DNA from 4 places in the Nocardia sp. CA-151230 genome. Region 3 is predicted to be linked to each of the others. Evidence: riboswitches for the same ligand, from Rfam matches in the RefSeq annotation. Region 3 holds a riboswitch; each other region holds the start of a gene.
The links. Region 3 has a riboswitch for S-adenosylmethionine ahead of ACQP1O_RS41080 (rhodanese-like domain-containing protein). Riboswitches for the same ligand answer to the same signal wherever they lie in the genome.

Region 1: another riboswitch for S-adenosylmethionine. It lies ahead of ACQP1O_RS04995 (bifunctional o-acetylhomoserine/o-acetylserine sulfhydrylase); the one in region 3 lies ahead of ACQP1O_RS41080 (rhodanese-like domain-containing protein).
Region 2: another riboswitch for S-adenosylmethionine. It lies ahead of ACQP1O_RS40620 (ABC transporter substrate-binding protein); the one in region 3 lies ahead of ACQP1O_RS41080 (rhodanese-like domain-containing protein).
Region 4: another riboswitch for S-adenosylmethionine. It lies ahead of ACQP1O_RS01090 (amino acid ABC transporter permease); the one in region 3 lies ahead of ACQP1O_RS41080 (rhodanese-like domain-containing protein).

What each region holds. Positions count from the first base shown of each region.
Region 1 is NZ_CP192061.1:1,149,413-1,156,817, reverse strand. Features, by position in the region: gene ACQP1O_RS05005 (MFS transporter) at 216-1,709, opposite strand; gene ACQP1O_RS05000 (TetR/AcrR family transcriptional regulator) at 1,848-2,558, shown strand; SAM riboswitch class IV at 2,571-2,682, shown strand; gene ACQP1O_RS04995 (bifunctional o-acetylhomoserine/o-acetylserine sulfhydrylase) at 2,779-4,128, shown strand; gene metX (homoserine O-acetyltransferase MetX) at 4,170-5,288, shown strand; gene ACQP1O_RS04985 (hypothetical protein) at 5,468-5,629, shown strand; gene ACQP1O_RS04980 (DUF3017 domain-containing protein) at 5,718-6,035, opposite strand; gene ACQP1O_RS04975 (tRNA (cytidine(34)-2'-O)-methyltransferase) at 6,074-6,538, shown strand; gene ACQP1O_RS04970 (DUF167 domain-containing protein) at 6,617-6,877, opposite strand; gene ACQP1O_RS04965 (hypothetical protein) at 7,012-7,405, shown strand, end outside.
Region 2 is NZ_CP192061.1:8,668,435-8,675,839, forward strand. Features, by position in the region: gene ACQP1O_RS40615 (ABC transporter permease) at 1-19, opposite strand, end outside; gene ACQP1O_RS40620 (ABC transporter substrate-binding protein) at 20-1,180, opposite strand; SAM riboswitch class IV at 1,343-1,459, opposite strand; gene ACQP1O_RS40625 (LOG family protein) at 1,553-2,035, shown strand; gene ACQP1O_RS40630 (HAD family hydrolase) at 2,088-2,726, opposite strand; gene ACQP1O_RS40635 (GNAT family N-acetyltransferase) at 2,983-3,831, shown strand; gene ACQP1O_RS40640 (MarR family winged helix-turn-helix transcriptional regulator) at 3,852-4,265, opposite strand; gene ACQP1O_RS40645 (SRPBCC family protein) at 4,351-4,776, opposite strand; gene fusA (elongation factor G) at 4,934-6,934, opposite strand; gene ACQP1O_RS40655 (YrdB family protein) at 7,253-7,405, opposite strand, start outside.
Region 3 is NZ_CP192061.1:8,769,557-8,776,961, reverse strand. Features, by position in the region: gene ACQP1O_RS41100 (CaiB/BaiF CoA transferase family protein) at 1-749, opposite strand, end outside; gene ACQP1O_RS41095 (amidohydrolase family protein) at 858-1,730, opposite strand; gene ACQP1O_RS41090 (FAD-dependent oxidoreductase) at 1,822-3,213, opposite strand; gene ACQP1O_RS41085 (Rv0361 family membrane protein) at 3,501-3,947, shown strand; SAM riboswitch class IV at 4,010-4,125, shown strand; gene ACQP1O_RS41080 (rhodanese-like domain-containing protein) at 4,140-4,562, shown strand; gene ACQP1O_RS41075 (O-succinylhomoserine sulfhydrylase) at 4,597-5,811, shown strand; gene ACQP1O_RS41070 (type 1 glutamine amidotransferase family protein) at 5,953-6,594, shown strand; gene ACQP1O_RS41065 (MarR family winged helix-turn-helix transcriptional regulator) at 6,591-7,052, shown strand; gene ACQP1O_RS41060 (HAD-IIA family hydrolase) at 7,053-7,405, opposite strand, start outside.
Region 4 is NZ_CP192061.1:243,002-250,406, forward strand. Features, by position in the region: gene ACQP1O_RS01060 (methyltransferase domain-containing protein) at 1-302, opposite strand, end outside; gene ACQP1O_RS01065 (HhH-GPD-type base excision DNA repair protein) at 379-957, shown strand; gene ACQP1O_RS01070 (hypothetical protein) at 1,075-1,770, shown strand; gene ACQP1O_RS01075 (hypothetical protein) at 1,929-2,645, shown strand; gene ACQP1O_RS01080 (hypothetical protein) at 2,849-3,562, shown strand; gene ACQP1O_RS01085 (flavin reductase family protein) at 3,706-4,254, shown strand; SAM riboswitch class I at 4,357-4,449, shown strand; gene ACQP1O_RS01090 (amino acid ABC transporter permease) at 4,458-5,354, shown strand; gene ACQP1O_RS01095 (amino acid ABC transporter ATP-binding protein) at 5,351-6,115, shown strand; gene ACQP1O_RS01100 (ABC transporter substrate-binding protein) at 6,144-7,121, shown strand; gene ACQP1O_RS01105 (GNAT family N-acetyltransferase) at 7,118-7,405, shown strand, end outside.

The DNA.
Region 1 (7,405 bases), 1.5 Mb from region 3:
GCTGTGGCGTCAAGCAAGACAAGCGTACTGCTGCTATCGATCTCACCGCTCGGGTGGCCCCCGCTGTGCGGGATTCAGTGCGGTTACCGATAAGTAGCTTTTCGCGTGACTTTACGCACTTTCCAGGATGCGAAAACCCGCGGCCCGCGGCAACCCCCAAACCCGCGGACCGCGGGATATATGTTGTCGCGACCCGCGGGTGAATAGTCGGCCGGTCAGACGCCCACGTGCACGTGCTCGGAACCTTCGAGCAGATTTTCCGGCTTGTCCCGCACCATGAACGCGATGATCGGAATGGTCACCAGGAAGAACCCCGCGCCGATCAGGAACGCGATGTCATAGGAATGAATCGCGGCCCGGGCCATCACGTGGTCGACGCCCGGATTGTTCTTCGCGAACCGCTCGGCCACCTGCACCGCGATCGTCGACAGCAGCGCGGTGCCGATCGCGCCGCCCACCTGCTGCGCGGCATTGAGCAGCGCGCTGGCGACACCGGAGTCACGCTCCTCGACCTGGTGCAGCGCCGTGGTCTGCATGGCCACGAACAGCCCGCCCATGCCGAGCGCGATAAGAATCACTGCCGGCAGCACGCCCCCGGCGTAGCTGTCCCCGAAGCTCAGCCGCGACAGGTACAGCAGCCCGGCCATGCCCAGCACCGAACCGGTGATCATGAGCGGCCGCGGCCCGATCCGCGGCAGCAGCCCGCTCGCGACGCCCGCGGAGACGACGATGCCGATCGGGAAGGGCAGGAACGCCACCCCCGCCTTCAGCGCCGACCAGCCCAGCGTGATCTGGAAGTAGTAGCTCATGTTGATGAACATGGCGAACATGGCGATCGGCAGCAGCAGCGCCACCAGGAACGAGCCGCCCCGGTTGATCTCCCCCGGAATACGCAGCGGCAGTAGCGGATTCGACGAGCGCCGCTCGATGGCGACGAAGGCGGCCAGCAGCGCGACGCCCGCGATCAGCAGGGCCAGGGTGGTGCTCGCGGTCCAGCCGTCGGAGGCCGCGCGGCTGAAGCCGTAGACCACCGAGACCAGGCCGAGCGTGGCGGTCACCGCGCCGGGCAGGTCATAGCCGCCGGTGCGCGGCGCGGGCACGTCCCGGACCACGAAGGCGAGTGCGCCCAGGAAGGCGATCAGCGCGATCGGGGCGTTGACCAGCAGGCACCAGCGCCAGTTGGCGTATTCGGTGAGCGCCCCGCCCACGATCAGGCCGATGGCCGCGCCACCCGCGGACACACCCGCGAAGACGCCGAAGGCGCGAGCACGCTCCCTGGCCTCGGTGAAGGTGACCGACACCAGTGACAGCGCGGCCGGCGCGAGCAGGGCGGCGAACGCGCCCTGCAGCCCGCGCCCGGCGAAGAGTTCCGCGCCGTTCTGCGCGAGCCCGGCCAGCGCCGACGCGCCGGCGAAGCCGACCAGGCCGATCAGGAACATGCGGCGGCGGCCCAGGTAGTCGGCGAGGCGGCCGCCGAGCAGCAGCAGGCCGCCGAAGATCAGCGTGTAGGCGGTGAGCACCCACTGCCGGTCGCCGTCGCTGATGCCCAGGTCACGCTGGGCGAAAGGCATGGAGATGGTGACGATGGTGGCGTCCAGCACCACCATCAGCTGGGCGATAGCGAGTACGCCCAGGGCCCACCAGCGCGCAGCTCCGCGCCGGTCGGCGCTTTGTGATCGGTCTTCGAGTGTTGTTGTCGCGGCGGTCATGTCGTCTCCTCACGGACGGTCGGGAACACCCTCGACAATCTTGACCCCTGAGGCCAATTGACGTCAAGAGAAATTTGTCGCACTGCGACAGTTGGCATAATGGGACACGAGAAGCGCTCGAACCCTTACCATGGAGGTATGTCGGAGTTGTCAACTCACCTCGGTGTGATCGCACGTCACCGGCCGGGCCTGCGTGAGCGGAAGAAGGAACAGACCCGGGCGCGGATCATCGACGTCGCCCTGCGGCTGTGCGACGACCAGGGCTTCGACGCCACCACCGTGGAACAGATCGCCGACGAGGCCGACGTCTCGCCGCGCACCGTGAACCGGTACTTCGACAGCAAGGAAGACATCGTCATCGCGCCCATCGCCGACTGGGCGCGGGCACACGCGGATGCGCTGCGCGAGCAGCCGAGCACCGGCAACGAGCTGAAAGCGCTGCTGGACAGCTTCCTGGCCATCGTGGACCGCGTGGTCGACCACGACGAACCGCTGCCCTTCCGCTGGTTCCAGCAAATGCAGCGCATCATCCGGTCCACCGCCGCGGTACGGGCGTGCAGCATGGCCGCCACCGAGAACAAGACCGAGCAGACCGCGCAGGTGCTGGCCGAACGCCTCGGCACCACCGTCGCAGATCTGCGAGTTCGGTTGCTGCTCGGCACCTTCCACGCCATCATGCGGGCCGGCACCGAATCGGACTTCGATTCCGGCTTCGCCGACGAGCGTCTGATCGCGTCACCGCGCCGCATGGCGGAGGCCGTGGTCGGCGCGTATCACGAATTCGTTCGCACCTGCGCGGAGCCCGCTGTGGCCAGCCCCACTTCCGAAACACCGGCGTCCGCCCGCTAGAATCGCGCGACAGGTCAAGAGCATCAGCGTTAAGGCCCCGGCTTGCTGATCGGCAACCCTCCAGCTGCGGTGGGGTGCTCCGGGTGCAGACCCGGCGTTCGAAGGCCGAACGCAAGCGCAACTAGGAGGTCTACCGAAATGTGTTGGTGTCGAAGCCCATTCGCCTCTCGATAACATCAAACTTCCGCCACTCGGCGACCTTGTTTTTGGAGCAGAACACATGAGTGACTCGACCGCGCCCGCGGCCGTCTCGGCTGACGGCAACCTGGATCCGGCCGGCTGGTCCTTCGAGACCAAGCAGATTCACGCCGGACAGGCTCCCGATCCGGCCACCGGAGCCCGCGCCCTGCCCATCTACCAGACCACCTCCTACGCCTTCCGCGACACCGATCACGCCGCCGCGCTGTTCGGGCTCGCCGAGCCGGGCAATATCTACACCCGCATCATGAACCCCACCCAGGACGCGGTGGAGCAGCGCATCGCCGCGCTCGAGGGCGGTGTGGCCGCGCTGCTGCTGGCCTCCGGTCAGGCCGCGGAGACCTACGCGATCCTGAATCTGGCGCAGGCCGGCGACCACATCGTGGCCAGCCCGCACCTGTACGGCGGCACCTACAACCTGCTGCACTACTCGCTGCCCAAGCTGGGCATCGAGGTCAGCTTCGTCGAGGATCCGGACGATCTCGAGCAGTGGCGCACGGCCGTGCGGCCCAACACCAAGGCGTTCTACGGGGAGACGGTCGCCAATCCGAGCAGCTCGGTGCTCGACATCCCGGGCATCGCCGAGGTCGCGCACGCGGCGGGCGTGCCGCTGATCGTGGACAACACCGTCGCCACGCCGTACCTGATCCAGCCGCTGCGACTGGGCGCGGACATCGTCGTGCACTCGGCCACCAAATACCTGGGCGGGCACGGCTCCGCGGTCGCGGGCGTGATCGTGGACGGCGGCAACTTCGACTGGACCGTGCGGGACGCGGCGGGTGAGTCCCGCTTCCCGGGTTTCACCACCCCGGATCCCAGCTACCACGGCGCCGTGTTCGCCGATCTCGGCGCGCCGGCCTACGCGCTCAAGGCGCGGGTACAGTTGCTGCGCGATCTGGGTGCGGCGGTGTCGCCGTTCAACGCCTTCCTCATCGCGCAGGGCATCGAGACGCTGAGCCTGCGCGTCGAGCGGCACGTGGCCAATGCCCAGGCCGTGGCCGAGTTCCTGGCCGAGCAGCCCGGCGTCGAGAAGGTCTACTACGCAGGACTGCCCAGCTCCCAGTGGTTCGAGCGGGGCAAACAGCTGGCACCCAAGGGCGTCGGCGCCATCGTCTCCTTCGAGCTGGCCGGTGGCGTGGACGCCGGCAAGAAGTTCGTGGAGGCGCTGGTGCTGCACAGCCACGTCGCTAACATCGGCGATGTGCGCTCGCTCGTCATCCACCCGGCCTCCACCACGCATTCCCAGCTGACTCCCGCCGAACAACTGGCGTCCGGTGTCACACCTGGTCTGGTCCGGTTGGCCGTGGGTATCGAGGGGATCGGCGACATCCTGGCGGATCTGCGCGCCGGACTGACGGCGGCGGCAAATTGACCGTGAACATCGAATCGAACACGGCCCGGCACGCGGCGGAGCTGCTGTTGCCGCCGCCCGACGGGACGCTCGGCAGCATTGCCATCGGGGATATCGAGCTCGAGACCGGAGCCGTCATTCCCGATGTCACGCTGGCTGTGCAGCGGTGGGGCGAACTATCGGCGAACGCGGACAACGTGGTGCTCGTGGAGCACGCGCTGACCGGTGATTCGCACGTGGTGGGCCCCGCCGACGTGCACCACGGCCAGGCCGGCTGGTGGGACGGCATCGTGGGTCCCGGCGCGCCGGTGGACACCCGCGAGTGGTGTGTCATCGCCACCAATGTGCTCGGCGGCTGTAAGGGCAGCACCGGGCCGTCGTCGCTGGCGGCGGACGGAAAACCCTGGGGCGCAAGGTTTCCCGAGATCTCCATCCGCGATCAGGTGGCCGCCGAGATCACGCTGTTCGACCTGCTCGGCATCGACCGCCTGGCCGCCGTGGTGGGCGGCTCCATGGGCGGCATGCGGGTGCTGGAATGGATGGTCGCCCGGCCCGAGCGGGTCGGGGCGGCCCTGGTGCTGGCGGTCGGCCCGCGCGGCACCGCCGACCAGATCGGCACCCAGACCACCCAGATCGCGGCCATCACGGCCGATCCGGACTGGCAGGGCGGCAACTACCACGGCACCGGGCGCGCCCCGATGACCGGCATGGGCATCGCCCGGCGCATCGCGCACCTGACCTATCGCACCGAGTTCGAGCTCGACCACCGCTTCGAGAACCATGCCCAGGGCGATGAGGACCCGTGGGCGGGTGGGCGTTACGCGGTGCAGAGCTATCTGGAGTACCAGGCCGACAAGCTGATCTCACGGTTCGACCCGGCCACCTATGTGCTGCTCACCGAGGCCATGAACCGCCACGACGTGGGCCGCGGCCGCGGCGGTATCGCGGCGGCGCTGGGGTCCACGCCGGTGCCGTGCGTGGTCGGCGGGGTGGACTCGGATCGGCTGTACCCGCTGCGCACCCTGCAGGAGCTGGCCGATCTGCTGCCGGGTTCCAAGGGGCTGGAGATCATCCGGTCCCGGGACGGCCACGACGGGTTCCTGACCGAGACCGAGGCGGTCGGCAAGCTCATGCTGGAGACGATGGACCTGGCCCGCACCCTGCGCGAGTCGGACCGCTGAAACAACGCTGCCCGTCCGCTGCATCTCCGCTGCCTCACCGGAGGCGCGTTACCTCGCGTATCGTGTCCGTTTCGCGCGAATTGCCGTGACGCGCTTCCGGTTTCGCGCACATGACACCTCCGTAACCGTCAGCCCGGAATACGTGTGCGCGAGGCTCGGCACCCGTAATGTATTCAGGCATGACCGCCGCATTCGATGACATGGATCTACGCGATCTCGTCGATCTGCTCTCCGAGGACGAGCAGCGTGAACTTCGCCCGGCCATACTCCGTGTCCTGCACAGACTCCCCGACCAGGAAGTGTTGCGCCGCGAGCTCGGCCGCCGCATGACCTCGGTCTAGCAATCCCCCAGCGCCGCGGGTTCGCGGCCACCATCCGATCGAACATTCAGTGCCGCGACTCCGGTCGCGGCCCCGACCTCGGCGCGGTCTAGGTGACGCCGAGGCTGCTGATGGTCGCGGCCAGCACGATGATCGCGCCGCCCAGCACCGTCAGCCAGGCGACGTCGAAACCCTTGCTACGCACCGCGAGCAGACCGGCCCGGTCGGTCGGCAGAATCAGCCGCAGTGCCGCGGCCAGCAGCGCCCCGCCGCCGAAGAAGAACGTGCCGCGCCGCCAGCGGTCCCAGGCCAGGAAGACCACGGCCACCACCAGCACCATCGCTACCAGCAGTATGGGCAGATTGTCCCGGACGAACTCCCCCGCACGACTGCTACGGCTCTCGGGTGCGGCATGGGCTGGACTCACCGCACGAGCTTATCCGGCCCTCTGCGATGCTGGAGCCCGTGTTCCATCTCGTGTTCTTCGAACCTCGCATCCCCCCGAATACCGGCAATGCCATTCGGCTGGCGGCCGGTACCGGCTGCGAACTGCACCTGATCGAACCGCTCGGCTTCGACCTGTCCGAGCCGAAACTGCGCCGGGCCGGGTTGGACTACCACGACCTGGCCGTCGTCACCGTGCACAAAAGTCTCGCCGCCGCGTGGGATGCCATTGGGCCCGAGCGAGTCTTCGCCTTCACCGCGACGGCCACCACCCACAGCACCGATGTCGCCTATCGCTCGGGCGATGTGCTGCTCTTCGGGCCCGAGCCGACCGGGTTGCCCGAGGAGGTGCTCGCCGATCCCCGCGTCACCGAGCAGCTGCGCATCCCGATGCTGCCGGGCCGGCGCTCGATGAATCTGTCCAATGCCGCGGCCGTCGCCGTGTACGAGGCCTGGCGCCAGCTGGGTTTTCCGGGCGCGGTCTGAGCATCCGGGCGCGGTCCGGGTTTCCGGGCGCGGTCCGGGTTTCCGGGGGCGGTCCGGGTTTCCGGGGGCGGGTTCGAATCAGTCGTCGATTTCGAAGCGCTTGAAGCGGGAGGTCGCGCCGCCCGTCAGGCGGACCGCGGATTTGGGGACGCCGTAGTGAGCGGCCAGCAGCTCGATGGCTGCTCTGTTGGCCTTGCCCTCCACCGCCGGGGCACGCACGTACAGCTGCAGCGCCCCGTCGTCGAGGATCTCGACCAGGGGCCCCTTCTTGCTGCCGGGTTTGATGGTCGCCCGGACTATGGCCACACCGCACTCCCTTCCTGACTCGTCGAGGCCCATTGTCTCGGATGCGTCCGGGGTCAACAGCCGGGGTCTGCGATAGAAGCCACAGAAAACGGGGTAAGCGAGGGAGGGCGTGAAGCCGTAGTGTCCGGTGTGCCGTGGCGGAAGGTCGCCCCGAAAGGAAAAGCAAGATGGTCAAGCGTCTCGTATTACTGCTGTCGGCCTTACTGGGGGTGATCCTGCTGGCGACGGGGGCGGCCGCGGCCGGACCGGTCACGGTGCACGACGACTCCAAGGTGCTGGACGTCGCCAAGGTGACGGATGCGGCGAACCAGCTGTCGAATCCGGTGCAGATCTTCACCACCGAGAAGTTCTCCGACGATCACGGCAAGTTCGATCAGGAGGCGCAGAGCCACGTCAAGGATCCGGCGGACGTGGTGCTGGCCATCAACACCAAGTCCAAGTTCCTGTCGATCCGCACCGGCGCGAACTCGCACATTCGCGAAACCGGTTCCGCCGGTACGGCATTCAAGAACGCCTTCGGCAGCGGCGACTACACGGGCGCGACCGTCGCGGCGCTGGGCG
Region 2 (7,405 bases), 100 kb from region 3:
CAATGAGCGTGTCGAACATCTATTTGGCGCTTCCGACCGGCACGAATTTGCCGCTGCGCAGTTCCAGCTCGATCGGCTTCACGCCGCTGGGCCGCCGCGTCTGCTGGTCGAAGGCGAAGGTGCCCAGCCCGATTCCGTCGAAGTCCTTGATCTCGCGCAGGCCCTTCAGCACGCCCTCGCGGGTGGCGCCGCCGGTCTTGGCGGCCTTCACCAGCACGTTCAGCGCGTCGTAGGCGTAGACGTTGAAATCGCCCGGGTCCGTATCGAACTTGGCCCGGAACTTGGTGACGAAGCTCTGGATCTTCGGGCTCGGATCCGACGGCGTGAAGACGCCGTTCACGATGTCGCCCTCGGCCGCCGCACCCGCCAGACCGATGAACTGCGGGGTGTTCTGGCCGGCGAAGAGCTGCCCGGTGAACCCGACATCACGCAGCTGCTTGACCACCAGCGCACCGTCCGGGCCGTAACCGAGGTGTACGAAGGCGTCCGGGTTGGCGTCGCGGCCCTTGATCAGCACCGGCCGGAAGTCCTGCGAATCCGGCAGGATGGCCGAGGAGTAGGCGATCTCGATGCCCTTCTCCTTGGCGAACTGTTCGAAGAATTTGAAAGCCTGCTTGCCCCAGTCGGTTTCGAGGTAGACGACGGAGACCTTCTTCGCCTTGGACCGCACCCACTCGGCATTGCGTTCCATGTACACGTCCAGCGTGATGGACGGGCTCCACGAGTAGTCGCCGCCCTTGGTGAAATCCACCGAGGAGTTGGTGAACCCGTACTGCACCAGCTTGCCGCGGTTGTACACCGGCGAAGCCGCGATGGAGGCGGGCGAGGAGAAGTCGCCGAGCTCGGCGATGATCGACTTGTCGCCCACGAACTTGGTGGCGATCGGCACCGTCTGCTTCGGATCCGACTGCGAATCCTCCCATTTCAGCGCGACCTTCTTGCCGTCGATACCGCCCGCCGCATTGATCTCGTCCAGGGCCAGGTCGAAGCCCTGCTGCCAGAGCCGCCCGTACTCGGCCGACCCGCCCGTCTTCGGGCCCGACACTCCGAAGTACACGGTGTCCGACTTGCTGTCCGACGACTCGTTCCCGCACGCCGACAGCAGCCCCGCCACCGCGGTCGCCGCCGCCACACCCACCAAAACCCGGAATCCACGCGACCCGGACCAGTTCCTGCTCATTGCTACCTCTGCACTCGTGCACCGACACCGCGCCGGGGCATGGGGACTCGACCGCGACCGCCGAAGGCGTACGGTGCGGGAAAGAGAATCGCCCGCATGGAATTCGGGCGCTGGGCCTCAGCCGTTGGCCGGGCAGCATCCAGACATGGACCGTGCTCCTTCGACTAGCGCTTGCGGGGTCCGCGTGGACGCCGCCTGGTCGTCACCCGGGGCACCCCACCGCCGCGCGAGGGTTGCCGATCAGCGAGCCGGGGCTCGAACATGCTGATACTCGTGACCGTGGGCAGAACGGTAGCCGCGGCCACCCCGCGCTGACACCATTCGAATCACCCTGATGCCAACGACCCGACCGCACCGAGGAGAGGAAAGCCCTTGCCACCCCTGCAAATTGCCGTCTGCGGCCCCAGTACCTGTACCGACACCGAGTCCACGGCCGCGCGCGAGGTGGGCCGACTGCTGGCCGCGGCGGGTGCGACCGTGCTGTGCGGCGGCGGCTCGGGTGTGATGGCCGCCGTCGCCGAGGGCGCCTCCGGCGCAGGCGGACTCGTCCTCGGCATCCGCCCCGACACGGACCGTGACGCGGCCTGCCCCGGCCTGTCCGCGGCGATCTACACGAATCTGGGCGAGGCCCGCAATGCCATCCTGGTGGCATCGGCCGACGCGGTCATCGTCATCGGCGGCTCGTGGGGCACCCTGTCCGAGCTGGCATTGGCCAACCACCGCGGCATCCCCGTCGTATCACTGCACAGCTGGCAGGTACGCGACGCCGACGGCCACGCGGTCGACGCCTCGATCCCCGCCCTCGACCCCTCGCACGCCGTGGCGCTCGCCCTCGCCCCGCCGATCTATCCGTGAACGCCTGGACCGCGGTCGGCCGGTGCGCCGAGAACGGTTGCGAGTCAACCGGTTACGGGGCGAGGTGGGCGGCCAGCCAACCCGGGAACTCGGTCAGATCGCCGAGCACCACATCCGCGCCCGCGGCCGAGAGTTCCTCGGCCGCATAGGGCCCGGTGGTCACCGCCACCGACACCGCTTCGGCCACCTTGGCCGCCCGCACATCGCCGAGATGGTCCCCCACATAGATCGAGGCCCCACGCTCTCGCAGCACCTCGCCCTTCTCCTCCGCCCAGGCCCCGCCGACCAATTCGTCGACCGCCAGCCCGAGATGATCGAGATGCAATTGCGCGTGCGGCCCGTTCTTCGCCGTGATCACCAGCACCCGCCCACCGGCCCGATGCACCGCCGCCAGCGCGTCGACCACCCCCGGCAGATGCTCCGCCGCATGCACCGCCAGATCCGGATACAACTCCCGGTACATCGCGACGATCCCAGGCACCTCGTGCTCCGGAAACCACTGCGCCGCCTCGTGCGCCAGCGGCGGCCCGAGCCGCGACACCACCAACTCCGAATCGATCGCCACCCCGGTCCTGGCGGCCACCGCATCCCACACCGCCGCAATCCCCGGCCGCGAATCGATCAGCGTCATATCCAGGTCGAACCCGACCACCAGCCCACCGGCGACTGCACCCGAACGATCAACACGCACCCCCAGACCCTACGACCCGCCCCGCCCCACCCGACCACGGCCACCGTCGCACCCACTCAGGACCGTGCGGCTCGACACCCACCGGCCGCGCCGGCGCACCGGTGCAGCCCGGCCGCCGAGGAGGTCCGCACCACTCGCGCTCGCCCGGGCTGCGGCATTCATGGGATCCGGCAGGGCCGTGACGACCTGGGCCGCACGCTCGCCCGGGCGGAAATTCGCGGGCGTGTCCGTCGCGCCCCGAATTAGGCTCGGGCGCATGCCGAGTAATCAGGGAACGCTTTTCTGTGGGACGGAGCTGGCGGCGCGGATCGAGCGGGTCGAAGCGGAGCTCATCGCCAAGGGCAGTGCGGCAGCCGCGGACCGGGCGGGAGTCGATGCGGGGTTCGTACTACCGGTGGCGGGCGGGGTGGCATCCTTCGCCGAGGACGGGTCGCCGCTGAACAAGGTGGCCGGGCTCGGGTTCGCGGGGATACCCGAGGCGTCGGAACTCGACGAGATCGAGCGGTTGTTCGCGGCACGGAAGACGCCGGTGCAGGCCGAGATCTCGCAGCTCGGCGATCCGGGTGTCGGCGAACTCCTCACCGCGCGCGGGTATCTACTGGTGTCGTTCGAGAACGTGCTCGGGCTGGAGCTCGGCGGCGAGCGTGCTGCGGTGGTCGCCGATGGTGTCGATGTGAAGCCCAGCGGCGAGGACGAGTTCGACACCTGGCTCGAGGTGGTCGCGGAGGGTTTCGCGCATCCCGATACCCAGGGTGTGGCGTCGCACGAGGAATTTCCGGCCGATGTCATCGCCCGGGCCATGCGGGATCTCGCCGGGGCGGCGGGGGTGCGGCGGTATCTCGCCCGGCGTGACGGGCGGGTCGCGGGCGGGGCGAGCCTGCGCATGTCCCAGGGCGTCGCCCAACTGACCGGCGCGGCAACCGATCCCCCGCATCGGCGGCACGGTGTGCAGTCGTCGCTGCTGTCGGTGCGCCTCGCCGAGGCGACCGCGGCGGGCTGCGATATCGCGGTGGTGACCACCCAGCCCGGCTCGAAGTCCCAGCAGAACGTGCAACGGCTGGGCTTCGGGCTGCTCTACACACGGGCAATCCTGGTCAAGCCCTGATCGGACCGGTCACTCCCGGATCAACCCGGCAGCCGGTGTGCGGCAATCGGTTTCAGGTGTTCGCGCAGCAGGTCGCCATCGTCGCCGAAGAGCTGGGCGTCGGTATCGACGGCGGTCTGCACACCCTGGCTCACCAGTTCCCGTCCGGCGGAGGCCAGTTCGATGCGCAGGACGCGGGCGTCGGCCGGATCGGCGCGGCGGAGGAGCAGGCCGCGCTCCTCCAACCCCCGAATCACCTTGGACGCCATCATCCGATCCGAACCGGACATGTCGGCCACCTGCTGCTGGGTCGGCAGCTCGCCCTCCCGGCTCAGCCAGCCCGCCGAGGCCAGCAGGTTGAACTGGGTGGGGGTGAGGCCGAGCGGGCGTAGATTGCGCTCCAGCGTCGCCCGCCACTCCAGCGCGGCGTGGTGCAACCAGAAGCCCGGACTCATCAGCGGTCCCCGCGGCACGCCACGCGCCTGCCGCGAAGTTTCCGGCGTCCGCCCCGATGATGTTTCCGGGGCCCGCCCCGATGATTCAGCCACGCCGTAGCGCCTCCTGCTCCAGTGCCGCGAAGGTCAGCGGCATGTCCGCGCGCATGGCCTTCTCCCAGACGAGTTTGAACAAGGGCCCGAACAACCCGTGCACCTCGACATTCTCGGCCACCCGCACGGTGCCGTCGCCGAGGGCCTCGTAGGTGCGGTGGCCGCGCAGCTTCCCGAACGGGATGCCCGCCTCACTGGTCCACGACTGTCCCGGCTCCACGGCCACGATGGTGAACGGCCCCGCCGGCGCCCCCTTCGGCTTGACCCATCCGGTGGTCCCGGCCGCGAACTCGCCATCGATGCGGGACTTCTCCTCGTGCGGGTCCCACTCCGACCAGCGGGCCACATCGGTGGCGACCGCCCAGATCTTGTCGATGTCGCCGGTGATCACGGCCTCTTCGGTGAACGAGTACATCATGACTGCCATCTCCCCTCGGGAATTCTGTTGTTGCGACAACAGTAACCGTAGTCGCGACAACAATCAACCCCTTCGGTCGTTCGGCAGCCGCACCCGACAACGGGGCCCGATGACGGACGGCATCGACATGCCGCCGCCACCGGGCCCCGGTCACCCCCTACGAGGCGAGGGCGTAGCCCAGCGGGCGCGTGGTGAACGTGCCCCGGCCCTGTGTGCGACTGCGCAAACGGGTTGCGTAGCCGAACAATTCGGCCAGCGGCACCGTGGCCGTCACCACCACGACGCCGGGGCGGGCGACCGAACCGGTGACCCGGCCGCGCCGGGCGGCGAGGTCACCGAGCACCGCGCCGACATGGGCCTCCGGCACGGTCACTGTCAGCTCCACCAGCGGCTCGAGCACCGCCATGGTGCTGGCGCGCAGGGCTTCCCGCAGCCCCAGGCGGCCCGCGGTGCGGAACGCCAGCTCCGACGAATCCTTCGAATGCGTCGCGCCATCGGTGAGCGTGACCCGGACCCCGGTGACCGGATGACCCGCGAGCGGACCCTCCGAAAGGGCGTCCCGGCAGCCGGCCTCCACCGCGCGGACGAACTCGGCCGGCACCCGGCCACCGAACACCGTCGACTCGAACTCGAATCCCGTTGCCCCGGGCTCGGATTCACGCAGTGGCTGCACATCGAGCACGATGTGCGCCCACTGCCCGGCCCCGCCGTCCTGCTTGGCGTGCCGGTAGGTCAGGTCCCGGACGCCGCGCACCACGGTCTCCCGGTACGCCACCTGCGGCCTGCCCACGGTCACGCCGAGCCCGCGGTCGCGGCGCAGCTTCTCCACCACGACCTCGAGGTGCAGTTCGCCCAGTCCGGCCAGCAGGGTCTGCCCGGTCTCCGGGTCGGTCCGCACCGTCAGGGACGGGTCCTCCTCGGCCACCCGGGCCAGGGCCACCGCCAGCTTCTCGGAGTCTGCGCTGGTCCGCGCCTCGACCGCCACCGACACCACCGGCTCGGCGGGAGCCGGTGGTTCCAGCAGCACCGGGGCGTCCGGTGCGCACACGGTCGCGCCGACCCGCACGGCCTTCGGGCCGACCAGCGCGACGATGTCGCCCGCCACCGCGGCCTCGACCTCCGCGTGCCGGTCCGCCTGCACCCGCAGGATGCGCGCGACCCGCTCGCGACGACCACCGCCCACGTCCAGCACGGTGTCGCCCTTCCGCAGGACGCCCGAGTAGACGCGCACGAACGTGAGCCGCCCGGTCGGGGTGGCATGCACCTTGAAGGCCAGTGCCGCACAGGGTTCCGCCGGATCGGCGGCGCGCACGGCGTCACCGGCCCCGACCGCGGGCCGGTCCAGCGGCGACGGCAGATACGCGACCACGGCGTCGAGCAGCGGCTCGATGCCGATATCGCGGTAGGCCGCGCCGCACAGCACCGGAACCACCGCGCCGCCGAGGGTGAGCTCCCGCAACGCGGCGGTCAGGGTCTCGGCGGACAGGCCGGAGCGCTCGACGAACTCCTCCAGCGCCGCCGAATTCCGCTCCGCCACCGCCTCTTCCAGTTCCCGTCGGCGTTGCGCCACCTCGTCCGCAAGGCGATCCGGAACCGGGCCCGTCACGAGGCCGTTCTCCCACGTGAGGGCACGCAGGCGAACCAGATCCACCACGCCGGTGAACGAGTCGCCGCTGTACACAGGCAGCTGGACGAGCACCGGAATCGGATGCAGCCGTTCGCGAATCGAGGCGACCGCGGCCGTCAGGTCGGCTCCGGCGCGATCCATCTTGTTGACGAACGCGATCCGGGGCACGCCGTAGCGGTCGGCGCGCCGCCACACCGATTCGCTCTGCGGCTCCACCCCCGCCACGGCGTCGAAAACCGCCACCGCGCCGTCCAATACCCGCAGGGATCGCTCGACCTCATCGGAGAAGTCGACGTGCCCCGGGGTGTCGATGACGCTGAGCCGGTGCCCGGCCCACTCGCAGCTCACGGCCGCCGCGAAGATGGTGATGCCCCGATCCCGTTCCTGTGGATCGAAATCGGTGACGGTGGTGCCGTCGTGCACCTCGCCGCGCTTGTGGGTGATCCCGGTGAGAAACAGCATCCGCTCGGTCACCGTGGTCTTCCCGGCATCCACATGCGCGAGAATCCCGAGATTACGAACGATTGCCAAAGTTTGTCGAGAAATATTGGTACGCACGGTTATACGTCCTTCGTGCTGATCCGGAACAGAACAGCGCGATTCCCCCGGACCGGGCAGACGCCCAGGGGGTACTCAGTACCGGCCGCGCAGCCGGCACCGAGCCGGCGAAGACACCAGGATCACCTCGAAGCGTGGGCGGGCCACGACGACATCGCGATGAACGCGCATGAACGGCCCCTTCCTGCTCTCGAGTTCGGCGGAACTTCCCGTTCCGCCGTGAGACCGTAACAATGCAACGTTTCCGGTGTCGCGTGAATTTCCCAGGGGCCCAGTCGAGCTGGGTCGGCGCTACATCGACAGGTGCCCGACATGGATCACGGCCAGATTCGCGACAACCAGGACCGGGAAGGCGATCGCGGCCGTCCGATGTCCCAGCTGCCAGAGCCCGGCGGCCGCGCCGCCGAACACCACGACCTTGGTGGCCACCGCCGCCACGGGGAT
Region 3 (7,405 bases):
TGGGGCTCGATGCAGCCCACGGCCATGTACTTGCCGTCGGAGGTCTCGTAGGTGTCGTAGAAGGCCATGCCGGTGTCGAGCAGGTTGGTACCGCGTTCATCGGACCACAGGCCGACGCCCTTCATACCCCAGATCATGTGCGAGAGGGCGAGTGCGCCATCGATCATGGCGGCGTCGATGACCTGGCCCCTGCCGGAGTTCTGGCGTTCCACCAGCGCGGCCAGGATGCCGAAGACCAGGAACATGGAACCGCCACCGAAGTCGCCGACCATGTTCAGCGGCGGCACGGGGCGTTCGCCCTTGCGGCCGATGGCGTTCAGCACACCGGTGAGCGAGATGTAGTTGATGTCGTGTCCGGCGCGGTCGGCCATCGGGCCGTACTGGCCCCAGCCGGTCATGCGGCCGTAGATCAGGCGCGGATTGCGTTCCAGCGCCGCGTCGGGGCCCAGTCCCATGCGCTCGGTCACGCCGGGCCGGAAGCCCTCGAGCAGCACGTCGGCCTTCTCGATGAGCCCGAGCACCTGCTCGATGTCGGCGGGATCCTTCAGGTTCGCCTCGACGATGGTGCGGCCGCGCCACTGCGGACGCTCCATGAAGCCGGGCAGCATGCCGGGCCGCTGCACCCGCACCACGTCGGCGCCGAGGTCGGCGAGCAGCAGTGCCGCGTGCGGACCGGGGCCGATGCCGGCCAGTTCAACAACCCGGATGCCCGCGAGCGGGCCCTGCTTGGCGGTGGATGGAGTGCTCACGCCCTACCTCGGTTCGTCGTCGAATCCTGCGCACCGGCTCACACGCCGGTGTTGACGGTATGACAATAACGCGAAGTCTGCGCGGCCCTCAGCGGGTGGCCCGTTGCGCTAGCGATCGATGATCGGCAGCGGCAGGGTGTCCGGGGGCGGGGGTCCGGGGAGCTCGGAACGCGGCAGCCGCAGGGTGGGCGCTTCGCCCGCGGCCAGGCGCATGGTCGGGTTCGGGTCCTCGAACAGGCGTTCCTTGGCGGGCAGCCCGTAGAACGCGCGGGCATTGTCCTCGAGCACCCGGTGCAGATCGGAGCCCACGGCGTCGGCGAGCAGCGAGATATCGGCGTCGCGGAACGGCCGTCCGGCCCGGGTGCCCGGCAGGTCGGTGCCGAACATCAGGGCCTCGGGGTTGACGGTGTGGATCTTGCGCAGGGCCGAGCCCACATTCATCGCCACCCGCCCGAAGCCGGAGGCCTTCACCTTGGCCCCGCGGTCGACCAGGTTGAGCAGGTAGGGCAGGCAGTCGTCGGACATGCCCAGATGGTCGATGGACAGCTTGGGCAGCTTGGTGATGACCGGTTCCAGCGAACCCAGCATGGACCCGTCGATATAGAGCTCCACATGCCAGCCGGCCAGTTCGTAGGCCCGCAGCGCCAGCATGGTGAGCCCGACGATGTCGCCGCCCGCGCGCTTGAGGTTGAACCGGATGGCCCGCACCCCGGCCCGGTTCAGCTCGAGAATCTCGGCGTCGGTGGCGTCCACGTGCAGATTGGTGACACCGACCCAGCCCTCGCCGAGTTCGGCGAGGGCGGCCAGCAGATAGCTCTGATCGGTGCCCTGGAACGACCCGCTGACCACGGCGCCACCGTCGATATCGAAGCGGGACATGCGCTTCCGATAGGCGGCGATGGTGTACGGGTCGGGCAGGTAGCCCTCGTTCTCGACCAGCGGGAACCGCGGATCGAAGATGTGGAGATGGGCATCGAACACGTGATCAGCATGCCTCAGAACGGTGACATGTGTGGACAACCTTGTCCGGCAGGCGGATTGGCGCTGGTCAGGACACCTTGCCCGGAGCTGGTCAGGAGACCTTGCCGGGTTCGGAGGCGGCGAGCATCTCGTCCCGCTCGACGACCTTGACCCGCTCGCGGCCCTGCGGCTCGCCCAGGGCGCGCTCGTGCGCGTCGAGGCGGTACCAGCCGGCCCAGGTGGTGAACGGGATGCCCTTGCTCTCGAGGAACTCGGTCACGGCGTCGAGCTCGGGCCTGGGGGCCGGGGTGAAGTTCGCGGCGTCGTCGAGCAGGCAGGCGATGGTCTCGTTGGCGTCGCCCTTGGTGTGGCCGATGAGGCCGACCGGGCCGCGCTTGATCCAGCCGGTCACGTAGGTAGCGGGCATGTAGCGAGCCGCGCCGTCAGCGTCCTCGTCGACCAGCACGCGCCCGGCCTCGTTGGGCACGGTGCCGGCCTGGTCGTCGAAGGGCAGCAGCGGGATGTTCTGCGACAGGTAGCCGACCGCGCGGTACACGGCCTGGATGTCCCAGTCCTTGAATTCGCCGGTGCCCTTGCAGTTTCCGGTGCCGTCGAGCTGGGTGCGCTCGGTGCGCAGGCCCACGACCTTGCCGTCCGCGCCGAGGATCTCCGACGGGTTCTCGAAGAAGTGCAGGAACAGCTTGTGCGGGCGGTCGCCGACATCGCGGATGGCCCACTGCTCCAACGTATTGCAGATCATGTCGACCTGCTTGGAGTGGCGGCGCGCGGCCTCGGAGCCCTCGTCGTAGTCGATGTCCTCGGGGTCGACGATGACCTCGATGGTCGGCGAGTGGTCGAGTTCGCGCAGCTCGAGCGGGGTGAACTTGGCCTGGGCCGGGCCGCGGCGGCCGAAGACGTGGACCTCGAGGGCCTTGTTGTCCTGCAGGCCCTCGTAGACGTTCGGCGGGATCTCGGTGGGCAGCAGTTCGTCGCCGGTCTTGGCGAGCACGCGGGCCACGTCGAGGGCGACGTTGCCGACACCGAGGACGGCGACCTTCTCCGCGTCCAGCGGCCAGGTGCGCGGGACGTCCGGGTGGCCGTCGTACCAGGACACGAAGTCGGCGGCGCCGTAGGAGCCGTCGAGATCGATGCCCGGCACCTCGAGGGCGCGGTCGGCGTTGGCGCCGGTGGAGAAGATGACCGCGTCGTAGAACTCACGCAGGTCCTCGAGGGTGATGTCGACGCCGTAGTCGATATTGCCGAGCAGGCGGACCTGCGGCTTGTCGAGGACCTTGTGCAGGGCGGTGATGATGCCCTTGATGCGCGGATGGTCGGGCGCGACGCCGTAGCGGATGAGGCCGAAGGGCGCGGGCATGCGCTCGTAGAGGTCGATGCTCACCTCGGCATCGGACTTCATCAAGGCATCGGCGGCGTAAATACCGGCCGGGCCTGCGCCCACGATCGCAATGCGTAGCGGGCGGGTCGCTGCACTCTGTTCGGTCATTCTTCCGCGCACCCTTTGGGTCGAAACTAACTTGTCGTCAAAACTCAGCCGTCGTTCTTAGCTTAGGCTAAGTTGACGCCCTGGCTTCGGTGACCGCCGTTGGCCCCCGACGCTGCAGCGTTGCTGCGTAGTCTTGCTATTCCCGCGCCTGGGGCGGAAATTCTGCTGATTCTATCGATGGCGCACGAGGCCCTTCACGCGCAGGGCCGTGAACTGTGGGAATGTCGAGGCCCGAACCGTGGGAATGCCGTGGCGGGCGAACGGCGGCGACCAGGCATGATCTACCCATGAGCGACGCCGAGGAGACAGTCGGGGAGACATCGGTTCCGATCGATCAGAACGAGGCCCGGAGCATGTGGCCGTTCCTGGTCGCGGCGGGAGTCATCGCGGTCGTGATCCTGGGCATCGTGATCGCGACGCTGGTCTCGCCGGTTGAGAAGAATGTCACAGATTCCGATCGGCTCTCGGTGGCCGCGGGCAACTTCATCAAGTCCCGTAGCGAGACCGGCAAGTACGATCCGGCCCTGTCCTGCAAGGGATTCGACGAGAACGCCTCGCCGCTGAAGAGCGCGGTCGCGGCCGGGGGGACCATCACGTTCGACAAGCTGGCCGACCCGGCCGTCGACGGTGAGAAGGCCACGGCGCAGGTCACTTTCACTGTTGCCGGCGCCCAATCCACCTCGATCTGGCACTTCACCCGGGAGAATTCCCGCTGGTTGGTCTGCAATTCGTGACAACGGCCGAAGTCGCGGCCGGGGTTTGACAGTGGGCCCATTTTTTCGGCAGTCTCAACCCAGGTCATGAGTACCAGCGTCAAGCCCCGGCTGGCTGGTCGGCAACCCTCCTCCGCGGTGGGGTGCTCCGGGTGACGACCTGGCCTCGCATCGGACAGCGGTGCGGCAAGTGCGGATTCACAGGAGGTACAAGTGAGCTACGCGGGTGACATCACGCCGAAGCAGGCGTGGGAACTGTTGCGCGACAACCCCGATGCGGTGCTGGTGGATGTGCGCACCGAAGCCGAGTGGCGGTTCGTCGGGGTGCCCGACACCAGCGGTATCGGCCGACCCACCGCGCTGATCGAGTGGGTGGACGTCTCCGGCACGCCCAATACCCGTTTCACCGACCAGCTGAAGCAGGCGCTCGGCGATCGCGGCCACGACTCGGCCGCGCCGGTCATCTTCATCTGTCGCTCCGGTCAGCGCTCCATCGGCGCGGCCACCGCCGCCACCACCCTGGGCATCGCCCCGTCCTTCAATGTGGTCGATGGCTTCGAGGGTGCGCTCGACGGTCAGGGGCATCGCGGCGGCACCGGCTGGCGCGCCGACGGCCTGCCCTGGCGTCAGTCATGAGTTTCGTGTCCGACCGGATCGCAGGGAGGCAGTCATGATCACCGGTGGTTCCTTCGACAAACCGCTTCCCGAGGGCGTCGGCCCGGCCACGCAGGCCGTGCGCGGCGGCATCCGGCGCTCCGGGTTCGACGAGACCTCCGAGGCGCTGTTCCTCAATTCGGGTTTCGTCTACGAGAGCGCCGAGGCGGCCGAGGCGTCCTTCACCGGCGATATCGAGCACTTCGTCTACTCCCGCTACGGCAACCCCACGGTCGCCATGTTCGAGGAGCGGCTGCGCCTGATCGACGGCGCGGAGGCCTGTTTCGCGACCGCCTCCGGCATGTCCGCGGTGTTCACCGCGCTGGGTGCGCTGCTCTCGGCGGGTGACCGCCTGGTGGCGGCGCGCAGCCTGTTCGGCTCCTGCTTCGTGGTGGCCAACGAGATCCTGCCGCGCTGGGGCGTGGAGACCGTCTTCGTGGACGGCGAGGATCTGGACCAGTGGGAGCAGGCGCTGTCGGTGCCGACCCAGGCGGTCTTCTTCGAGACCCCCTCCAATCCCATGCAGACCCTCACCGATGTGCGCGCGGTCTCCGATCTCGCGCACGCGGCGGGCGCGAAGGTGGTGCTGGACAACGTCTTCGCCACCCCGCTGCTGCAGCGCGGCTTCGACCTGGGCGCGGACATCACCGTGTACTCGGGCACCAAGCACATCGACGGACAGGGCCGGGTGCTCGGCGGCGCGATCCTCGGACCGCGGGACTACATCGACGGCCCGGTCAAGAACCTGATGCGCCACACCGGTCCGGCGATGAGCCCCTTCAATGCGTGGACGCTGCTCAAGGGCCTGGAGACCATGCCGCTGCGTCTGCGCCAGTCGGTGGACTCCGCGCTGAAGATCGCCGGGTTCCTGGAGACCCATCCCGCGGTGGCGTGGGTGAAGTACCCGTTCCTGTCCTCGCACCCGCAGTACGAGCTGGCGAAGCGTCAGATGTCCGGCGGCGGCACGGTGATCACCTTCGAGCTGAAGGCCGCGGAGAACGAGGCCAAGAAGCGGGCTTTCGAGGTGCTCAACCGCCTGCGCATCGTCGACATCTCCAACAACCTCGGCGATGCGAAGACGCTGATCACGCATCCGGCCACCACCACCCACCGGGCGATGGGCCCGGAAGGCCGTGCGGCCGTGGGGATTACCGATGGCGTGCTGCGCATCTCCATCGGGCTCGAGGATGTGGAGGACCTGCTCAATGACCTGGACCAGGCGCTGAGCTGATCCGGCGAGTATTCGACCGGGCCGGAACCCATTGGGTTCCGGCCCTTTTCGTGCTCAGGGGGTCGAGGGGTCCGGGAACAGCCCCTGAGAGTCATCCAGCGTTGATTGACAGCATGCTGTCAAATATGACAGCATGCTGTCATGATGAAGACAGTCCACATGGCCGTGTACGACACCTTCTCGGACTGGGAGGTCGGGCATGCGACCGCACACATCAATCGCGAACTCTGGCACCGCGAGCCGGGAACCTGGCAGGTGAAGACGGTCGCCCTCGGCGCCGAGCCGATCACCTCGATGGGCGGCATGCGGGTCCTGCCCGATCTGATTCTCGATGATCTGAAGCCCGCCGACAGCGCCATGCTGATCCTGCCGGGACTCGAAAACGAGCAGCATCCCGAGACACCGGCGGCCTTCGCGCGCAAGGCCCGGGAGTTTCTGGCGGCCGGGGTTCCGGTGGCGGCGATCTGCGGCGCGACCTTCGGGCTGGCGCAGGAGGGCCTGCTGGACGGTCGGCGGCACACCAGCAATGACGCGGGATACCTTGCCTACAGCGGATATTCGGGTGGCGAGCACTATGTTCGGGCGCCCGCGGTCACCGACGGTGACCTGATCACCGCGACCGGCACCCGGCCGGTCGATTTCGCCCGCGAGATCTTCGCGCGCCTGGGTATCTACGAGCCGCACGTGCTGGAGTCCTGGTACCAGCTGTACGGAAACAATGATCCCGCAGGCTTCTACGCGTTGTTCGAGTACGAGCAGCAGCGCGCGGCGGCCGCGCAATGACCCGCACCGCCCAGCAGCTGTTCGGGGCCGCGGCCGTCACATCGTTCAAGCTGAACGGCCAATTCCTCTCGATCGCGGAGGAATTGGCCAAGCCGTCCGGGATCACGGTCGCGTGGTGGCAGGTGCTCGGCGCGATTCTGCACGAACCGCTCCCGGTGGCCGGTATCGCCCGCGAAATGGGTATCACCCGCCAGAGTGTGCAGCGCATCGCGGATGTGCTGGCGGACAAGGGATTCGTGGAATACCGCCCCAATCCGGCGCACCGGCGCGCGAAGCTGGTGGCCATCACCGAGGCGGGTCACGACGCGGTGCGGCGGATCGACCCGCAGCACGCGGCCATGGCGAAACGGCTTGTCGCGCACCTGGGTATCGAGCAGCTCGCCCACATCGTGGACGCGCTGACGACCCTGTCGGCCGCCCTCGACGCACTCGAGGGCGACGCGACGGGCGCGGCCTGACTACAGCGCGAACGGGTCCTTGGTCTTGCCGACCAGGGCGGCCACCGAGGGCAGGATGGTGGTCGGGCGGTACGGGAACTGCTCGACCAGGGCCGGGGTGGAGATACCGGTGGTGACCAGGATGGTCCGCATGCCCGCCTCCAGGCCCGCGATGACGTCGGTGTCCATCCGGTCGCCGATCATGACGGTGGACTGCGAGTGCGCGCCGAGGCGGCGCAGCGCCGAGCGCATCATGAGCGAGTTGGGCTTGCCCACGTAGTACGGCTGCTTGCCGGTGGCCTGGGTGATGAGGGCCGCGACCGAGCCGGTGGCCGGGAGGATGCCCTCGCGCGAGGGTCCGGTGGCGTCCGGGT
Region 4 (7,405 bases), 620 kb from region 3:
AGCAGGTGCGGGTCGGGTTCGACGCCGAGCGCGGTGCCGGTGGGGCCGACCAGGTCGGCGAAGGTCAGCACCTCCGACCCGGAGCCGGACCCGATGTCGACGGCGCTCTCGCCGGGCCGGGTGGCCAGGGCCTCGTGGGCCCAGGCGCGCAGGCTCCGGATGCCCGGCAGCGCTGCCTGTAGATCCTGAACATCGACGAGCTGGTCTCGTCCATCGCGGTCGAAACGGTCCGGTCGCAGTCCGGACCCAGCGGCAGGGTGCGCCGCGGCTCGCACTGAAGAATTAGCCATGGTGTCGGGCATGGCCGCAGCCTAGTCCTTTTGCGGGCACGGCGTGACCCGCGTCACCGCGACCGGGGATGAATGGGATGATCGATGCATGGTGAGCCGCACGATGTGTATTGCGCAGGAATCCGATGCCGACGAGCTGCTTTCGACCGATGATTTCGCCCTGTTGGTCGGAATGATGCTGGATCAGCAGTTTCCGATGGAGCACGCATTCCGCGGCCCGTGGAAACTCGCCGACCGTATGGGCGGGTTCGATATCCACAAGATCGCCGCCGCCGATCCCGAGGAATTCGAGGAGCTGGCCGCGACCCCGCCGGCCATCCACCGCTACGGCCGGTCCATGGGCCGGCGCGTCCAGGAGCTGGCTCGATTCATTGTGGAGAACTACGACGGCACGACCGCGGCGTTGTGGACCGAGGGTGATCCGGACGGCAAGGAAATCCTGAAGCGGCTGAAGAAGCTGCCAGGCTTCGGCGATCAGAAGGCACGGATCTTCCTGGCGCTCTTGGGCAAACAGCGCGGACTGACCGCCAAGGGCTGGCGCGAGGCCGCGGGCGCGTACGGCGAGGACGGTTCCCGCCGCTCGGTCGCCGATGTCACCGACGCCGAATCCCTCACGCAGGTGCGGGAATTCAAGAAACAGGCGAAGGCCGCCGCCAAGGCGAAGTAACCGGTGTCCGGTTCGCCTGGATCGAATCAAGCTGGTTTTTAATCTCCAGAAACCTTGGAGGTTGCTTAATGCTTGCCGCCGACAGTTCAGTTCGCGGCAGTGGGAAGCAGTACCAGCATGAAGATGAGGAAATTCGCCGGAATCGCGGCATTGACGATCGCGGCGACCGGCGTGACCGCCGGAACCGCCTATGCCGGTCCGGCCTCGGCCGACGACGGCGCGATCAACTACACGGCCCAGACCACCGATGCCGGCACGGTCATTCGGACCGACGCCGGTTCGATCGCGGTCGAGGACGGCGCGCTGAAGATCAAGGCCGCCAATGGAACCATCGTCGCGGGCACGGAATTGAAATTCCGCGTCGACGAATTCGAGTTCCCGATCGCGGCGCAGGTCAGCGACCGCACCGCCACCCTGACGCCGCAGCTCGACGTGGACCACGCGGTCTACAAGCCGGTCGCGCTGCCCTACGAGGACCAGGCTCCCTGGAAGACCCAGTACGACCGTGAGCAGGCCGCCTGGAACCGCCTGCGCGACACCATCAGCCTGGGCGCGACCGTGGGCACGCTGGTCGGCGGCCTCGGCGGCGCGGCGCTGGGCTGCATCGCGGGCATCGGCGTCGGCCTGGTAGCCACCGGTGCGCTGGCCACGCTGTTCGGCGCGGGTCCGCTCGCGGGCTGCGTGGTGGGCGCGGCGACAGTCGGTTTCCTGGGCACCATTGCCGGTCAATTGTTCGTCACGGCTCCGGTCGCGATTGCCGCTGCGGTGCAATACTTTACGACTATCAATCAGCCGTTTACCGCCCCTAAGTAGGCAATTTCGGCAACCGATGGGCAAAGATTCACCCGGGTGGAACCAACGTGCCACATTGCGTTTGTAAAGGCCGGTTTCCATCAACGCGTCCCAGGGGCTACACCTGACCTTGTTCCCCTGGGGCGCATCCGCTCATCTGAAGAGGAATCTCGAAACACATGCGTCTCAAGAAATTCGGCGCGGTTTCCGCGCTCGTCGTCGCCGCTCTGGGCGTCACCGCCGGCACCGTGAACGCGGCTCCGGCCGCTGACAACGGCGTCATCGACTACGCCGCCACCGCCACCGACACCAACGCCACCATCCGCACGGATGCCGGTTCCATGGTGGTCGAGGACAACACCCTCAAGATCAAGGCCGCCAATGGCACCGTGGTCGCCGGTACCCCGCTCACCTTCCGGGTCGACGACTTCGAGTTCCCGATCGCCGCGGAGATCTCCGATCACGCCGCGACCCTGACCCCGCAGTACGACATGGACCACGCGGTCTACAAGCCGGTCGCGAAGGACGTCGCCCTCCCCTACGAGGACCAGGCTCCCTGGAAGACGGACTACGACCGTGAGCAGGCCGCCTGGAACCGCATGAAGGACACCATCTCCCTGGGTGCCACCATCGGCACTACGGTCGGTGCCCTCGGCGGCGCGGCCCTGGGCTGCATCGCGGGTGCGGCTCTCGGCCTCGCGGTGACCGGTCCGCTGGCCACCCTGTTCGGTGCGGGCCCGCTGCTCGGCTGCGTTGTCGGTGCGTCCACCGTCGGCTTCCTGGGCACTCTGGCCGGTCAGCTGTTCGTGACCGCGCCGGTCGCGATCGCCGCCGCGGTCCAGTACTTCACCACCATCAACCAGCCGCACGTCACCGCTCCGGCTCCGGCCAAGTAAGAGCGCGGTTCTATCAGAGCGAGGGGCTCTATAGGCATCAGCAAATACCTCATCGGGACAGCCCGCTCGGCCGTATGGCCGGGCGGGTTTCCCATTTCAACTGTTCACCGGGCCAGCACCCCGGATACATATCTCGTTCGCGTCGGCCCGTTTCGATCATTCGGTCCATATCTGCGGACTGCCTGATGAGGAAACAAAGGAAAATGCGCTTCGAGAATTTCGCCGCGACCGCGGCGTTGGTCATCGCTGCCATGGGCGTCACCGCCGGCACCGTCAACGCGGCCCCCGCCGCCGACAATGGCGTGATCGACTACGCCGCAACGACTTCCGACACCAATACCGTCATCCGCACGGATGCAGGTTCCATGGTTGTCGAGAACGGCAACTTCGAGATCAAGGCCGCCAACGGCACTGTTGTCGCGAGCACGCCGCTGTCCTTCCGGGTGGATGAATTCGAGTTCCCCATCGCGGCGGACATCGCCGACCACACCGCGACTCTGACCCCGCAGTTCGATATGGACCACGCGGTCTACAAGCCGGTCGACCAGGCCAAGGATGTCAACCTGCCCTACGAGGATCAGGCTCCCTGGAAGTCGGACTACGACCGTGAGCAGGCCGCCTGGAACCGTATGAAGGACACCATCGCCACCGGTGCCACCATCGGCACCCTGGTCGGCGGTATCGGTGGCGCGGCCATCGGCTGTGTCGCGGGTGCGGTCCTCGGTCTCGCGGTGACCGGTGCGCTGGCCACCCTGTTCGGTGCGGGCCCGCTGCTCGGTTGCGTCGTCGGCATTACGACTGTCGGCTTCCTGGGCACCCTGGCGGGTCAGCTGTTCGTGACCGCACCGGTCGCCATCGCCGCGGCCTACAACTACTTCGTCACCATCAACCAGCCGCACATCGAGGCGCCGAAGTAACCATCGCGAGGATCCCCGACCCCCGTCCGGCGCCTGCCGGGCGGGGGTTTCGCATTGTCCCGCGGCGGGACCACGGCCGCCGACTTGCAATCGAGGTGAATGCAATCCTGTCGCGGCGTGTACAGCGGTGCTGGAGTGGGGTGATGGGCGAGCTGACCTCGATTCACGGCGCGGCTGCCGCGCTCACTCCGGTCGACGGGACCGATCTGCGGCGGACCTTTTCGCACTTTCCCAGCGGGGTGGTGGCCGTGTGCGCACGCATCGGTGGGACACCGTACGGCCTGGTGGCGAGCACCTTCGTGCCGGTGTCCCTGGACCCGCCGCTGGTGTCGATCTGCATTCAGTATTCGTCGGAGACCTGGCCGCGGCTGGAACAGGCGAGCCGTTTGGGCCTGAGCCTGCTCAGCAGCGAGCAGGAGCCGGCGGCGCGCGGGCTGAGCTCGCGGCGGGGAGACCGCTTCCGCAACGTCGACCTGCACGCCGGGAACGGGAACGCGGCCTTCGTCGCCGGGGCCACGGCGTGGCTGGAAACCTCGGTGTACGAACAGGTTCCGGCCGGTGATCACGCGGTGGTTCTGCTGCGGGTGCACCGGCTCGGCACGCACCCCGATTCCGAGCCGCTGGTCTTCCACCGCAGCGGCTTCCGCGCCCTCTACGACCCGTCCCCCGATCGCGACGAGGCCGCGGGCTGATTTCCCCGTTTCCACCGGAATTCCGGAAAACGACTGTCATGCAATTGAATTCACGTTGATCGGGACCGGCGACATGCGCCGCCGGAATTCGTAGTGTCGTCTACACCATCCAGAGCGATCGAGAGACCCGGCTCGCAGACATCGCAGCAACCCCCGCGCACGTGGTGCGGGTGCTTCCGCCGGGACCGATGGAGGACGAATCCATGAGTACGCTGGCGGCGCCCACGCAGACGGAGCCCGAAGCCGAACACCACGGCGGGGATCTGCCCGTCGTCCGCGCCCGCCACCCGTGGCGCTGGGTCACCGCGGTGATCGCGCTGGTGCTGGTCGCGCAGTTCGCGCACGGGCTGATCACCAATCCGGGCTGGGACTGGGGAACCTTCGCGCAGTATGTCACCGCGAAGTCGGTGTTGTCGGCGCTGAAGGTGACGCTGGAGCTGACCTTCTGGGGCACGCTGCTGGGATTCTTCCTCGGTGTCTGGCTGGCCGTGGGCCGGTTGTCGAAGAACCCGGTGCTGCAGGCGATCGCGTGGACCTATGTCTGGGCTTTCCGGTCGATCCCGCTGATCGTGCAGTTGCTTTTCTGGTTCAATCTGGCCTACCTGTACAAGACGCTGTCGCTGGGCATTCCGTTCGGGCCGGAGTTCGCGCGGTTCCAGACCAATGGCGTGATCAGCGGATTCACGGCGGCCGTCGTCGGTTTGGCGCTGCATCAGGCCGCGTATTCGGCGGAGATCATCCGGGCCGGGATCATCTCGGTGGATGAGGGCCAGTGGGAGGCGGCCCGGTCGCTGGGCCTGCCGTGGCGGCGGCAGTTCTTCACGATCGTTGCGCCCCAGGCGATGCGCGGAATTCTGCCGAATGCCGCCAATGAGGTGATCAGCCTCTTCAAGGGCACCTCGATCGTGTCGACGATGGCGATTGCCGAACTGTTCTATCAGGTGCAGGTCATCTACGGCCGAAATGGCCGGGTGGTGCCACTGCTCATGGTGGCCACGGTCTGGTACATCCTGCTGACCACCGTGCTGAGCGTCATTCAGTTCTATATCGAGCGGCACTTCTCTAAGGGCCGTCGTTCGAAGGCCGGTGATCGGCGATGACCGAGTTCGCGATCGAATTGCGTGGCATCCGAAAGTCCTTCGGCCGCAATGAAGTGCTCTCGGGCATCGACTTGGCGGTGCGTCCCGGCGAGGTGACGGTGATCCTGGGCCCGTCGGGTTCGGGCAAATCGACGCTGCTGCGCACCATCAACCACCTCGAGCAGGTGGACGGTGGCACCGTCCGGGTCGGCGGCGAGCTGGTCGGCTATCGGCGCAAGGGCGGCAAGCTGTACGAGCTGCACGAGCGCGAGATCCTGAAGCAGCGGGCGCGCATCGGATTCGTGTTCCAGAACTTCAATCTCTTTCCGCACCTGACGGTTCGGGAGAATGTGGCGCTCGCGCCCGTGGCCGCCCAGCGGCGCTCCAGGGCCGAGGTGAACGCCGAGGCGCTGGAACTGCTGGCGCGGGTCGGCCTGGCGGACAAGGCGGACGAGTATCCGAGCCGGCTGTCGGGTGGGCAGCAGCAGCGCGTGGCCATCGCGCGGGCGCTGGCTCTGCGGCCGGAGGTGGTGTTGTTCGACGAGCCCACCTCCGCGCTGGATCCGGAGCTGGTCGGTGAAGTTCTCGATGTCCTCGAGGATCTGGCGCGCGGCGGTTCGACCCTGGTGATCGTCACCCACGAGGTCGGGTTCGCCCGCGAGGTCGCCGACACCGTGGTGCTGATGGACGCCGGCCGCATCGTCGAGCAGGGTCCGCCCGCGCAGGTGCTGGACAACCCGTCGCACCCGCGCACCAAAGCCTTTCTCGCGCACGTCCTCTGACGTGTTCCCACTAGGTAAGGAAAAGCCCATGTCCCTGGCGAGCCGCCGCAGACGGACCCGAACCCTGATCGCCGTCACCCTGCTGAGTCTGCTGGTGGGCGGCTGTGGCAAGGGTGATGGCGGCACCAGCGACACGCGCAGTGTGAACGGCCTGACCTATGACCTGTCACCGGAGCAGAAGGGGCGCATTCACGCCGACAAGGTGGATTCGATTGCCGCACAGGTCCCGCAGACCATTCGCGACCGCGGCACGCTGGTGGTCACCGGCACTGTCGGCGCGACGCCGCCGCTGGGCTTCTATGCCACCGACGATCGCACCGTCATCGGCTCCGAGGTGGATGTCGCCACGCTGATCGCCGACATTCTCGGCCTGAAGGTGGAGCGCCGGAACGCGGACTGGGCACAGAACTTCGTGAAGATCGACTCCGGCGAGGTCGACCTGTTCGTCAGCAATGTCACGGTCACCGAGGAACGCAAGGAGAAGTACGACTTCGCCACCTACCGCAAGGACGATATCGCCCTGGAGGTGCCCAAGGATTCGACCTGGACCTATCAGGACCCGAAGTCACTGGCGGGCAAGAAGATCGGCGTCACCTCCGGTACCAATCAGGAGCAGTTGCTGGTGGCCTGGAACGACCAGAACGTGGCCGAGGGCCTGCCCAGGCTGGAACTCGCCTACTACCAGCAGCCCTCGGATTACTACCTGGCGCTGTCCTCCGGCCGGATCGACGGCTACGTGGGTCCCAACCCGGCGGCGCAGTATCACTCCGCGACGACCGGCAACAAGGTGCTCACCACCTGGTCCGGCGCGGGAGACGCACTGCAGGCCGAGATCGCGGCACTCACCCGCAAGGACAACGGGCTGATCGGCCCCGTGCGGCAGGCCATCCAGTACGCCATCGACCACGGGACCTACAAACAGGTCCTCGACCGCTGGGGCCTCGGTAACGAGGCCGTGCAGCAGTCGCGGATCAATCCGCCCGGACTACCCAAGAAGAAGGGATGAGCGTGTCGCGCACCGTATTCCACGTCGCACAGCACGATCCGCTGGCCGCGCCGCTGCTGGCGGAGCTGGCCATCGAATACAGCAGCCGCTACGGCCGTACCCCGGGTGAGGTGCACGCGGATCTGACCGGCTATTCGGCCGGCCATTTCGCGCCGCCGCACGGCGATCTGCTGATCGTGGTGGAGGACGGCGAACCGGTGGCGGGCGGCGCCTTCCAGCGCTTCGACGCGGAAACCGCGGAGCTGAAACGGATCTGGACATCGAGCGCGCACCGCCGCCGGGGG